2 regions of the Pseudomonas sp. MLB6B genome follow, and region 1 is predicted to be linked to the other one. Evidence: riboswitches for the same ligand, from Rfam matches in the RefSeq annotation. Region 1 holds a riboswitch; the other holds the start of a gene.
The links. Region 1 has a riboswitch for cobalamin ahead of ACSMEV_RS13450 (ABC transporter substrate-binding protein). Riboswitches for the same ligand answer to the same signal wherever they lie in the genome.
Positions count from the first base shown of each region.

Region 1 (5,958 bases):
TCTATGGTGAGAAACACCAGGGCCGGGGCGATGTCGCAGCGTTCCTGTTCAAGCGCGGCCTGTTCCTGGTGGTGCTGGAGTTCACGGTGGTCAACTTCGCCTGGACCTTCCAGCTGCCGCCGAGCGTGGTCTACCTGCAGGTGATCTGGGCCATCGGCGTGAGCATGATCGCGCTGGCGGCGCTGGTGTGGTTGCCGCGTGCGGCGCTGATCGCGCTGGGCCTGGTGATCGTCGTCGGGCACAACCTGCTCGACGCCGTGCATTTTGGCGAAGGCTCTGCGCTGCACGTGCTATGGGCGATCCTGCATGACCGTGGCTGGCTGGAGGTGTCCGAGCACATGCGTCTGCGCACCTCGTACCCGGTATTGCCGTGGATCGGCGTGATCGCCCTGGGTTATGCCATGGGTCCTTGGTTCGCCCGCGGTAGCGATGCGGCCCAGCGTCAACGTCGGCTGTTGACCACCGCAGCGCTGGCGCTGCTGGCGTTCGTCGCGTTGCGGCTGTTCAACGGTTACGGCGAAGCGCCCTGGAGCAGCTACCCTAGCGCCCTGCAAACCCTCATGAGCCTGCTCAACATCACCAAGTACCCGCCTTCGCTGCTGTTCCTGTGCCTGACCCTGGGCGTGGGCCTGCTGTTGCTACGCGGCTTCGAGCGCGCCGGCCAGGCACGCTGGATCGGTGTGCTGGCAGTACTGGGCGCAGCACCGATGTTCTTCTATCTGTTGCACCTGTACGTGCTCAAGCTCGCCTATCTGGTGTGCGTGGCGCTGTTCGGCCTCAATCAAGGGCAATACTTCGGCTTCGACAGCATCGGCGCGGTATGGCTGTGTGCGGTCCTGCTGGCGCTGGCGCTGTACCTGCCGGTGCGCGCCTTCGCCCGGCTCAAGGCCCGGCGCCGCGACATCGCCTGGCTCAAATACCTGTGAAGAGGTTCCCTGCCAGCGGGTGATGGTCTACCATGCCGCCCGCCGGTTTCCCCCCAGGAATTAATAGGGAATTCGTCGCCCGCCCAGCCGCGGGCCAAACGAAACTGCCCCCGCAACTGTAGGTGCCGAGCCTGCTCCTCGAATGCCACTGGACCTGTCCGGGAAGGCCGGAGCCAGGCCAGGACGCACCAGTCAGGAGACCTGCCGGCACACATTCACCGACCGGCGGGGTGTCCGGGACGGCCATCGGCACCCTGTCCAGGGTGGCACCGCCTGCCTCGCGCAGGCGGCGCAGACGATGCCTGTCCGTGCGCGCGGTCCGCTGCACCACGATAGGAGATCGTTCCAATGCTACGCTTCACCGCCCTGCTCACCGCCCTCGGCTTCTCCGGCTTGGCCCAGGCCGCCGCCACGCACTACCCGCTGACCGTGGACAACTGCGGCATGCCGCAGACTTTCGCCGAGGCGCCGCAACGTGCGGTGACCATCGGCCAGGCCGGCACCGAAATCCTCTACGCCTTGGGCCTGGGCGAACGCCTGGCCGGCACCTCGCTGTGGTTCAACGATGTGTTGCCCGAGTTCAAGGCGCAGAACGACAAGGTGCCGCGTCTGGCCGACAACGACCCGAGCTTCGAGGCCGTGGTCGGCAAACGTCCGCAACTGGTCACCGCGCAGTTCGAATGGATGGTCGGCGAGCAAGGCGTGGTCGGCACGCGCCAGCAGTTCCACGAGCTGAACATTCCCACCTACCTGCTGCCCTCCGACTGCGAAGGCAAGGACAACCTGGTCGGCGCCGACGGCACCCGTTTGCAGCCGTTCAAGGTCGACTCCATCTACAAGAGCGTCAGCCAGCTGGCCGAAATCTTCGACGTGCAGGCCCGCGGCGAGGCGCTCAATGCCCAACTGCGTGGGCAGTTGGAGAAGGCCCGAGCGCAGTTGGCCGGCAAGGACCTGTCGGGCACCAGCGCGCTGTTCTGGTTCTCCAGCGCAGACCTCGACATCGACCCCTATGTGGCCGGGCGCCAAGGGGTGGCCGACTTCATGCTGCAAACCCTCGGGGTGCGCAATGTGGTCGAGTCCCAAGAGGAATGGCCCACCGTCGGCTGGGAGACTCTGGCCAAGGCCAATCCCACCTGGCTGATCATCGCGCGCATGGACCGTCGCCGCTTCCCGGCCGACGACTACCGGAAAAAACTCGAATTCCTGCGCACCGACCCGGTGGCGAAGAACCTCGACGCGGTCAAGCAAGGACGCATCATCATCCTCGACGCCGACGCTATGCAGGCCGGGATCCGTCTGTTCCGGGGGCTGGAGACGCTGTCGGACGCCTTCGCCAGCGGTAAAGCGGCGCCGTGAGCCAGCGATTGCTACCAGGCGGTGTCCTGGCACTGCTGGCGCTGGTCGGCGCCTTGCTGGCCGGCATCAGCATCGGCGAAACCAGCGTGGCGCCACGGGTGGTCTACCAAGTACTGGCCAACCACCTGTGGCAAGCCGGCTACGCGGTCGACCCGATCGATGCCGGCATCGTCTGGAACTACCGCCTGACCCGCACCCTGGTGGCAGCGGCGTGCGGGGCGGGCCTGGCGACCTGCGGGGTGATCCTGCAAGCCTTGCTGCGCAACGCCCTCGCCGAACCCTACCTGCTGGGTTTGTCGGCCGGCGCTTCCACCGGTGCGGTAGCGGTGGGCCTGCTGGGTATCGGCGGCGCGGCGCTGTCGCTGTCGGCCGGGGCCTTCATCGGCGCGCTGGCGGCCTTCGCCCTGGTGGTGCTGCTGTCCCGTGCGGCCGGACCTGCGCACAACAACGCGCAAGTGATCCTGGCCGGCATCGCCGGGTCGCAGCTGTTCAACGCCATCACCGCCTTCCTGATCACCAAGTCGGCCACGGCCGAGCAGGCGCGCGGCATTCTGTTCTGGCTGCTGGGCAACCTCAGCGGGGTGCGCTGGCCGTCGGTAGGCCTGGCGGTTCCGGTGGCGCTGCTGGGCCTGGCGGTGTGCCTGTGGCATCGGCGCAGCCTCGATGCCTTCACCTTCGGCGCCGATTCGGCGGCCTCGCTCGGGGTGCCAGTACGCCGCACGCAATTGCTATTGATCAGCTGCGCGGCGCTGGTTACGGCGGTGATGGTGTCGATCGTCGGCGCCATCGGCTTCGTCGGGCTGGTCATTCCTCATGCGCTGCGGCTGCTGCTCGGGCCGGGGCATACGCGACTGCTGCCGGCCAGTGCCTTGGGCGGCGCGCTGTTCCTGATTTGCGCCGACATCCTCTCGCGCACCTTGCTACCTGGGCAGGTGATTCCGGTAGGCGTGGTCACGGCGCTGATCGGCGCGCCGGTGTTCGCCTTGATTCTGGTCAGCCGCCGGGGGCGCTCATGAGCAATCTCGCGGCCGTGCGCCTGGCACCGCTGAGCTGCGCGGGTCTGGGCCTGAGCGTGCGCGGCCACCCGCTGCTGCACGACATCGACCTGCAACTGCTGGCCGGGGAAACCCTCGGCGTGGTCGGCCCCAATGGTTCTGGCAAGTCCACCTTGCTCAAGCTGCTGGCTGGGTTACGCACGCCCAGCCAGGGCAGCGTGCAACTGCTCGGCGAGCCGCTCGCAGATTTGCCGCGGCGGCGCGTCGCGCAAACCCTGGCATTGGTCGAGCAACAGGCCGACACCCACGACGCCATCAGCGTCTTCGAAGCCGTTGCCCTGGGCCGCACACCCTGGCTGTCGGCGCTGGCCCCCTTCGGCGAGACCGACCGCGCCATCGTCGAGCGGGCGCTGCGCGACGTCGATGCCGTGCACCTGCAACGACGGGTGTGGGGCTCGCTGTCGGGCGGCGAGCGCCAGCGCGTGCACATCGCTCGTGCCCTGGCCCAGCGACCGCAGGTGTTGCTGCTCGACGAGCCGACCAACCACCTCGACATCCAGCACCAGCTGAGCCTGCTGCACTGCGTGCAGGCGTTGCCGATCAGTACCGTGGTGGCCTTGCACGACCTCAACCAGGCCCTGACCTGCGACCGTCTGGCCGTACTCGACCAAGGCCGCCTGGTGGCGCTCGGCGCACCCTTCGACGTGCTCACACCCGCGCGCCTGCTGAGCACCTTCGGCGTGCACGCCCATTACCTCACCGACCCTTACGACGGCGCGCGCATCCTGCGCTTGCGCACGCCCTGACGCTGGAAACCTACCCATGCTCCGATTCACCGCTGCCGTGTGCCTCGCCGGCCTGATGTTCGCACCCCAGGCCCAGGCCGAGATCCATGAAGTGAAGATGCTCAACCGCGGCGGCGACGGCGCCATGGTCTACGAGCCCGACCACCTGCGCATCGCCCCGGGCGACAGCGTGCGCTTCATACCCACCCACGCCAGCCACAACGCCGCCACCCTGCCCGCGCTTTGGCCCAAGGGCACCGAGCCGTTCAAGGGCAAACTCAATCAGGCCACCGAACAACGCTTCAGCGAGCCGGGGCTGTATGGCATTCAGTGCATTCCGCACCTGGCCATGGGCATGGTCATGCTGATCCAGGTGGGCGATGCCGACTTGAGCGCGGCGCAATGGCCGAGCGATTTGCCGGCCCGCGCCGCAACGCGTCTTCAAGCGCAACGCGCGAAGCTGGAGGCCGGACGATGAGCCATCTGACCCGCGCCGCCCTGCTCCTGCCGCTGCTGGGTATCGCACCGCTGGCCGCCGCCGAATCCGACGAGTCGGCGCAATCGGCCGCCAGGGGGTTCGTCGAAGACAGCCGCTGGAGCCTGCTCAACCGCAGCGTCTACGACCGCCGCGACTACCACAATGGAGGCCGCAACGGCGCGGCGCGCAACGCCTACAAGCCTCGCAGCGAGCGCAGCGACCTGGCCGAGGAATGGGGTTATGGGGCGATCGGCACCTTCACGTCGGGCTTCACTCAAGGCCAGGTAGGCTTCGGCATCGACGCCCACGCCTTGCTCGGCGTCAGGCTCGATAGCGGCGGCGGCCGTGCCGGCAAGGTGCGCTTGCTGGCCGTGGACAACGACGGCCATCCGCAGCGCAGCTTCGACCGCGCCGGGGCGGCGGTGAAGATGCGCGTGTCCAACACGGTCCTGAGTTACGGCGAGCAACGCCTCAAGACCCCGGTGTTCAGCGCCTCCGACAGCCGCTTGTTGCCGGAGACCTTCACCGGCTGGTGGCTGAACAGTGACGAGATCGACACCCTCAAACTGGTGGGCGGGCACTTCACAGACGATGCCGACCGCAACGCGTCGAGCCACGGCAATGGCCTTGTAGTCAACTATTCCAACGGCAAGCGCGGCGACAGCATCGATGTGGCCGGCGCGGTGTGGAACCCCACGGCCGCGTTCGGCGCCAGCCTCTATACTTCGCATTACGACGACACCTGGAACCAGCAATACCTGGGCAGCACCTTCAGCCACGCGCTGGACGCGCACCGCAGCCTCAACCTGGATTTGAACCTTTACCGTACCCGCGATACCGGCAAGGCGCTGTCCGGGCGCATCGACAACGTCACCTGGAGCCTGATCTCGCGCTATCGTCAGGATGCCCACACCCTGAGCCTGGGCTGGCAGCAGGTACACGGCGACACGCCGTTCGACTACGTCAGCCGCGGCGCCATCTACCTGACCAACGCCGTGCAACTGTCGGACTTCAACGCGCCCAATGAGAAATCCTGGCAGGCGCGCTATGACTTCGACCTGTCCAGCGTCGGTGTGCCTGGCCTGCTGCTGAGCGCGTTGTACGTGCGCGGTTTCGACATCGACGGCAGCCATGTCGACTCCAGCGGCGGCTATGCCTATCTGGGCTATGGTCAAGGCGGCAAGCACTGGGAGCGCGACCTGGAAGCGCGCTATGTGGTGCAGTCGGGCCAGGCCAAAGGCCTGACCTTCTCGCTGCGCCACGACGTGCACCGCGGCAACACCGCCCAGGCCGAACTGGACAGCAATCAGGTGCGCTTGGCGGTGGAATACCCGCTGGGCGGCGGTTTCTAACCGCAGGAAATCTCGGCCGAGCTACCACAGGGGATGCGCCATGGGCCGTCCATCCCCGCGCCGCAA
Region 1 is NZ_CP199313.1:2,993,859-2,999,816, reverse strand. Features, by position in the region: gene ACSMEV_RS13455 (DUF1624 domain-containing protein) at 1-926, shown strand, start outside; cobalamin riboswitch at 953-1,149, shown strand; gene ACSMEV_RS13450 (ABC transporter substrate-binding protein) at 1,275-2,282, shown strand; gene ACSMEV_RS13445 (FecCD family ABC transporter permease) at 2,279-3,298, shown strand; gene ACSMEV_RS13440 (ABC transporter ATP-binding protein) at 3,295-4,083, shown strand; gene ACSMEV_RS13435 (pseudoazurin) at 4,100-4,540, shown strand; gene ACSMEV_RS13430 (OprD family porin) at 4,537-5,892, shown strand.

Region 2 (5,958 bases), 330 kb from region 1:
GCGCAGGTTGGGCCGCTCCGGGCTGGACAGGGCGAAGCCGGTGGTGTTGATGATCACCTCGGCGTCGACTTCGTCCATCCAGTTCTGCACCTGGGCCAGGCACTCGGGCTCCTTGAGGCTGGCGACCGCGATGGGCAGCGGGTTGAGGCCGGCGGCTTGCAGACGCTCGCAGAACGCGTCGAGAAATGCGGTGTTGGCCGCTTGCAAATGCGAGCGGTAGAACAACAGCGGCGCAACCGGCCACTCCGGCTGCCATTGCGCATACCAGTCCTGCAGCGTGGCGCTGCCCACCTGAGGGTGGTAGACGCTCGTGCGTGGCAAGGGCTGCGGCTCGTGCCAGGGGTAATCGCGGCCCAACCAGGTGCTGGCCAGGCAGTTGAACAGGTTCAAGGCATTGGCCTTGCCACCCTGGCGCAGGTAGTGCCAGAGCCGCTCGGCGCGGGCGTCGCGTACGCTGCCCAGATCGGTCAGCTCGGGGTCGGGGCGGTCGTCCCCCGGCACCAGGATCAGCTCCACACCGCGCTCGGCCAGTTGTACCAACTGTTCGATGCCGTAGCGCCAGTAACCCACGCCCCCGTGCAGCGACAGCAGGATGACCTTGGCGTGACGCAGCACCTCGTCGACGTACAGGTCGACCGAGCCGTGGTTCTGCACCTGCATGGGGTTGGCCAGGCGCACGCTGGGGAAGTTCGCCGGCAGGTGCTCAAGCGTATCGGCCAGCAGCGCCAGGTGCGAATCGCCGCTGCACAGGATCACCAGCTCGGCCGGGGTCTGGCCGAGGTCGGCGATGCTATCGTCCGGCACGAAGCCGCCGGGCTGAGTACGCAGCAGGTGCATCGATCAGGCGCCCAGGGCTTGGTGCAGGCGCGCGCCGAGCTGTTCGGCGTCGAGGTCCTGGCCGATCAGCACCAGGCGGGTGATACGGGCTTCATCGGCACGCCACGGGCGGTCGAAGTGCTTGTCGAAGCGGCTGCCCACGCCTTGAATGAGCAGGCGCATGGGTTTGCCGGGAATGGCGGCGAAGCCCTTGATGCGCAGGATGTCGTGCTGGGCCACCAGTTGCGCCAATGCCTCGAGCAGCAAGCGCTCGTCGGCTTCGGGCAGCTCCAGGGAGATGGAGTCGAACGCGTCGTGGTCGTGGTCGTCGTGCTCGCCGTCTTCGTCGTGGTGCGAGTCATGGTGAGTGCGGCGGCCGTCGATATGCGCCTCGGACTCGGCGCCCACGCCGATCAGCACGTCCAGCGGCAGGCGGCCGCTGCTGGCTTCGATGATCTTGACCGCCGGCGGCAATTCTTCCTGGACTTCGGCACGTACGCGAGCCAAGCCTTCGGCGTCGATCAGGTCGGCTTTGTTCAGCACGACCAGGTCGGCGCTGGCCAATTGGTCGGCGAACAGCTCGTGCAGGGGCGATTCGTGGTCGAGGTTGGGGTCGAGCTTGCGCTGGGCGTCCACTTGGTCGGGATAGGCGGCGAAGGTGCCGGCCGCGACCGCCGGGCTGTCGACCACGGTGATCACCGCATCGACCGTGCAGGCGTTGCGGATTTCAGGCCACTGGAAGGCTTGCACCAGCGGCTTGGGCAGGGCCAGGCCGCTGGTTTCGATGAGAATGTGGTCCAGATCGCCGCGGCGCGCCACCAGCTCGCGCATGACCGGGAAGAACTCTTCCTGCACCGTGCAGCACAGGCAGCCGTTGGCCAGCTCGAAGACCCGGCCCACCGCCTCCTCTTCGGTGCAGCCGATGCTGCACTGCTTGAGCAGGTCGCCGTCGATGCCCAATTCGCCGAACTCGTTGACGATGACCGCGATGCGGCGGCCCTGGGCGTTGTCCAGCATGTGCCGGAGCAAGGTGGTTTTACCCGAGCCGAGGAAGCCGGTGACGATGGTGACGGGAAGCTTGGCCAGTGTTTTCATGTCTCAGTGCCCTTGGCAGACGGCGCGGGCATGCGGGACGATCGCCCGCGACCGGATAGGCCAGGCGTGCTCGCCACCGGATCACCCCGCCCGGTTGATGTCGAAAGCGTACCGAGGCAGGTCTCCTGGCTCGCATCCTGGCCATCGCGACCGTGCCGATGGCGCCTTCCCGCGTGCGCGCAGTGGCTGTGCCGATCGGCTGGGATGCTTACAGTTGCGGGGGCAGCCGCGGCTCTACCGCGTTCCCGTCTTAGCTCAGTGGGTGAGGGAAACCGTGCCCCCTGAGAACCTCGAAACGGCAAGGCTACGCAGTGCCCCGCGTGGGGTCAACCGCAGCCGCCGAGGGGCGGCCGATTGACGGGAATCATGCCCCATGGTTTGCTAGCGCCCTTGCGTCAGGTGCCCCTTGTGGGGTGAAACGGGAAACCGGTGCGTCGCGGTCTGCAACAGCAGGCCAGGCAATGCCGGTGCTGCCCCCGCAACGGTAAGCGAGTCATGCGTCTGCAACACCACTGCGTCGGCGCCAGCCACGTGGGAAGGTCGACGCACTGTCTGGGGAGCCAAGCTCCCGCTCGCGAGCCCGGAGACCGGCCTGACGTCTCGATCAACCCCCGCGGTGGGCGGGCGCCGTTGCCTGCACTTGGCGTGTCCGCGCTGAGGCGACCGTGCGTGACCTACCGATTCCCAGCCGAGGAACACGTCATGCCCATCGTCAGCAGCAAACCCGCCATCAGCCCCTCCACCACCCTCAGCCAGCGCCTGGTCATCGCCATCGGTGCCGGCCTTTTAGGCTTGAGCCTTGTGTATTTCGCCGGCTTCTCGCACATCGACGCCGTGCACAACGCCGCCCACGACACGCGCCACAGCGCAGCCTTCCCCTGCCACTGAGGACGCCGGCATGTTCACTCGCATCGCCCGTACCGCGGGCTTCAGCGGCTTGCTCGCCGCGATGTTGCTGACCCTGCTGCAAAGTTTGTGGGTCAGCCCGTTGATCCTTCAGGCCGAAACCTACGAAAACGCAGCGCCTGCGGTCCAGGGGCACAGCCATGCCGAAGGCGGTGCCGCCCATGAGCATGCCGCTGAGGCGTGGTCGCCCGAGGACGGCTGGCAACGGGTGCTGGCCACCACCGGCGGCAACCTGGTCGTGGCCGTGGGCTTCGCCTTGCTGCTGGCGGCGCTGTACAGCCTGCGCGAACCCAATCGCGTCGCCAGTGGTGCGCTCTGGGGCCTGGCAGGCTTTACGGTGTTCTGCCTGGCGCCGACCTTGGGCCTGCCGCCCGAGCTGCCTGGTACGGCTGCCGCCGACCTGGCCCAGCGGCAGACCTGGTGGATCGGCACTGCGGCTGCCACGGCCTGTGGTCTGGCGCTGCTGGCGTTCAGCCGTTCCTGGCTCTTCAAGCTGCTCGGCGCCGCGCTGCTGGTCGTGCCGCACCTGATCGGCGCTCCGCAACCTGCCGTCCACGAAAGCCTGGCGCCCGAAGCGCTGGCGGCGCAGTTCAAGCTTGCCTCCTGGCTGACCAACGCAGCCTTCTGGGTTGCCCTGGGCCTGCTCAGCACTTGGCTGTATCGCCGCGCCGAACGTGCCTGACGCCCTTGCGCTGTATGCCGGCATCGGGTGCCGCAAGGGCTGCGATGCCACACAGTTGTCGGCGCTGCTCTTGCAAACCCTCGAGTGTCATGGCCTGCCCCTGAATGCCGTGCGCGCACTGGCCAGCATCGCCAGCAAGGGTAAGGAGCCGGGGCTGCTGGAGCTGGCCGGGCAGTTGCACGTTCCACTGCTGGTCTTCGACGTCGTCAGCCTGGAAGATCTGCAACCCTTGCTCAGTCACCGCTCGGCCGTCGCTTTCGCCCACAGCGGCTGCTGGGGAGTGGCCGAAAGCGCGGCGCTGGCGGCCGCGCGCCAGGTGGAAGGTCGCTGCGCCTTACGTGTGACGCGGCAGGTGTCGGGGCCGGCTACCCTTGCGCTGGCTTGGCGGGGATAATCGCGGCCCCTTCCCCTCTGCAAGGACGTTACATGACGGTCTATTTCATCGGTGCCGGCCCTGGCGATCCCGAACTGATCACGGTCAAGGGCCAACGCCTGATCCGCCAATGCCCAGTGATCATCTATGCAGGCTCCCTGGTACCCGAGGCCGTGCTGTCCGGCCATCGGGCCGTCACGCTGCTCAACAGCGCCGAGCTGCACCTGCAACAGATCGTCGAGGCCATGCTCGACGCCCATCGCCAGGGTCAGGATGTGGCCCGGGTGCACAGCGGAGACCCTAGCCTGTATGGCGCCATTGGCGAGCAGATCGCGCAATTGCGCGCTCATGGCGTCCCCTACCAGATCGTTCCGGGCGTCACCGCCACCGCAGCCAGCGCCGCTCTGCTCGGCTGTGAGCTGACCCTGCCGGGCGTGGCGCAGACGGTAATCCTCACCCGCTACGGCAACAGTTCGCCCATGCCCGAAGGCGAACGCTTGGCCGACCTCGCCCGGCACGGCTGCACGCTGGCCATTCACCTGGGTATCAAACACCTGTCGCGCATCGTCGACGAGCTGCTGCCGCATTACGGCGGTCACTGCCCGGTCGCCGTAGTGCACCGCGCCAGCTGGCCAGACCAGGACTGGGTGCTCGGTACGTTGGAAGACATCGCAGATCAGGTCGCCGCCAAGGGCTTTCGGCGCACGGCGCTGATTCTGGTCGGCCATGTGCTAGGCGACACCCCCTTCGCCGAATCGGCGTTGTACCGCGCCAGCCATGCTCATTTGTATCGACCCTGAGACAGGTAGAAGGGCTTCAATACCTGTATCAGTGCAATCGCCTGGAGATGGCCTAAACTGGGATCACCCGAAGGGCTTGTAGGAAACTTCCTCAGAATTGTCCTGCTTTTTCAACACTTCAGTCACGACCGTTACCAAGCCATCCGATTCGACGTATGGTGCGCGTCCTCCGCTGAGGTAGCGGCGTGTTCCTGGGTGATTTCAGGAAACGGACCACATTTCCGATAGGAGTTTCCCCATGACCAGCGTCCTCGTAGTCGATGACCACGCGGCTATCCGGTTCGCCGTCAGCATGTTGCTGGAAAACCAGAAGTTCCAATTGCTCGGTACCGCGAGCGACGGCATCCAAGCGGTAGAAATGGCCCGTAAGTTGTCGCCCGACGTGGTGATCCTCGACATCGCCTTGCCGCGCCTGGATGGCATGGAAGTGATCAAGCGCTTGCAGTTGATGGAGCCTGCACCGAAGATCATGGTCCTCACCGGCCAGCCGGCCGACCTCTATGTGCGACGTTGCCTGGATGCTGGCATCTCGGCCTTCGTCAACAAGGACGAAGACCTCGACGCCTTGGTCTTCGCCCTCAAGGCCATGGTCAAAGGCTATTCGACCTTTCCCCAGATGTCGGTCAACAGCAGTTCTCTGGAAAGCGAGGCCACCCGTCTGGGCAGCCTGTCGAACCGCGAAGTCGAAGTGCTGCGCAGGCTTACCCGAGGGGAAAGCAACAAGGCCATCGGTGAGAAGATGAACCTCAGCGCCAAGACCATCAGCACCTACCGCGGGCGCATCATGGACAAGCTCAAGACCGAATCGCTGGTGGAAATGGTCGATCTGGCCAAACGAAATAACGTGAACTGACCTAGGAATGAAGCCGATGCTGCCAACGCTGCTATTGACCGGGCTGTTGGCCTTCTCGGCCGACGCCTGGTCACAGGTCGACAGCCAGCCTCGCCAATTACTCGCCCGCTCGCAGAGCGCAGCGCCACCCATGACCCTCGACGAGCAGGATCGCCATTGGCTGGAACGGCGCAAGGCCTTGGTGGTGGGCAGCTCTACACCGGACTATCCGCCGTTCGAGATCAACACCAGTCAGCACGACTACGAGGGGCTCAGTGCGGACTACGCAGGGCTGATCGGCGAACAGTTGGGCATTCCCATCCAGGTACAGCGCTTCGCGACCCGCACCGAAGCGATCCGAGCGCTGCACGATGGACAGATCGACTTGCTCGGCAGCTCCAATGCCTTCGAGGCCGACGATGCTGGCTTGACCCTCAGCCAACCCTATGCAGAC
Region 2 is NZ_CP199313.1:3,323,726-3,329,683, forward strand. Features, by position in the region: gene cobN (cobaltochelatase subunit CobN) at 1-837, opposite strand, end outside; gene cobW (cobalamin biosynthesis protein CobW) at 841-1,911, opposite strand; cobalamin riboswitch at 2,010-2,212, opposite strand; cobalamin riboswitch at 2,292-2,521, shown strand; gene ACSMEV_RS14660 (CbtB domain-containing protein) at 2,614-2,799, shown strand; gene ACSMEV_RS14665 (CbtA family protein) at 2,810-3,499, shown strand; gene ACSMEV_RS14670 (cobalamin biosynthesis protein) at 3,492-3,893, shown strand; gene cobM (precorrin-4 C(11)-methyltransferase) at 3,926-4,672, shown strand; gene ACSMEV_RS14680 (response regulator transcription factor) at 4,911-5,525, shown strand; gene ACSMEV_RS14685 (transporter substrate-binding domain-containing protein) at 5,533-5,958, shown strand, end outside.
Region 2: another riboswitch for cobalamin. It lies ahead of cobW (cobalamin biosynthesis protein CobW); the one in region 1 lies ahead of ACSMEV_RS13450 (ABC transporter substrate-binding protein).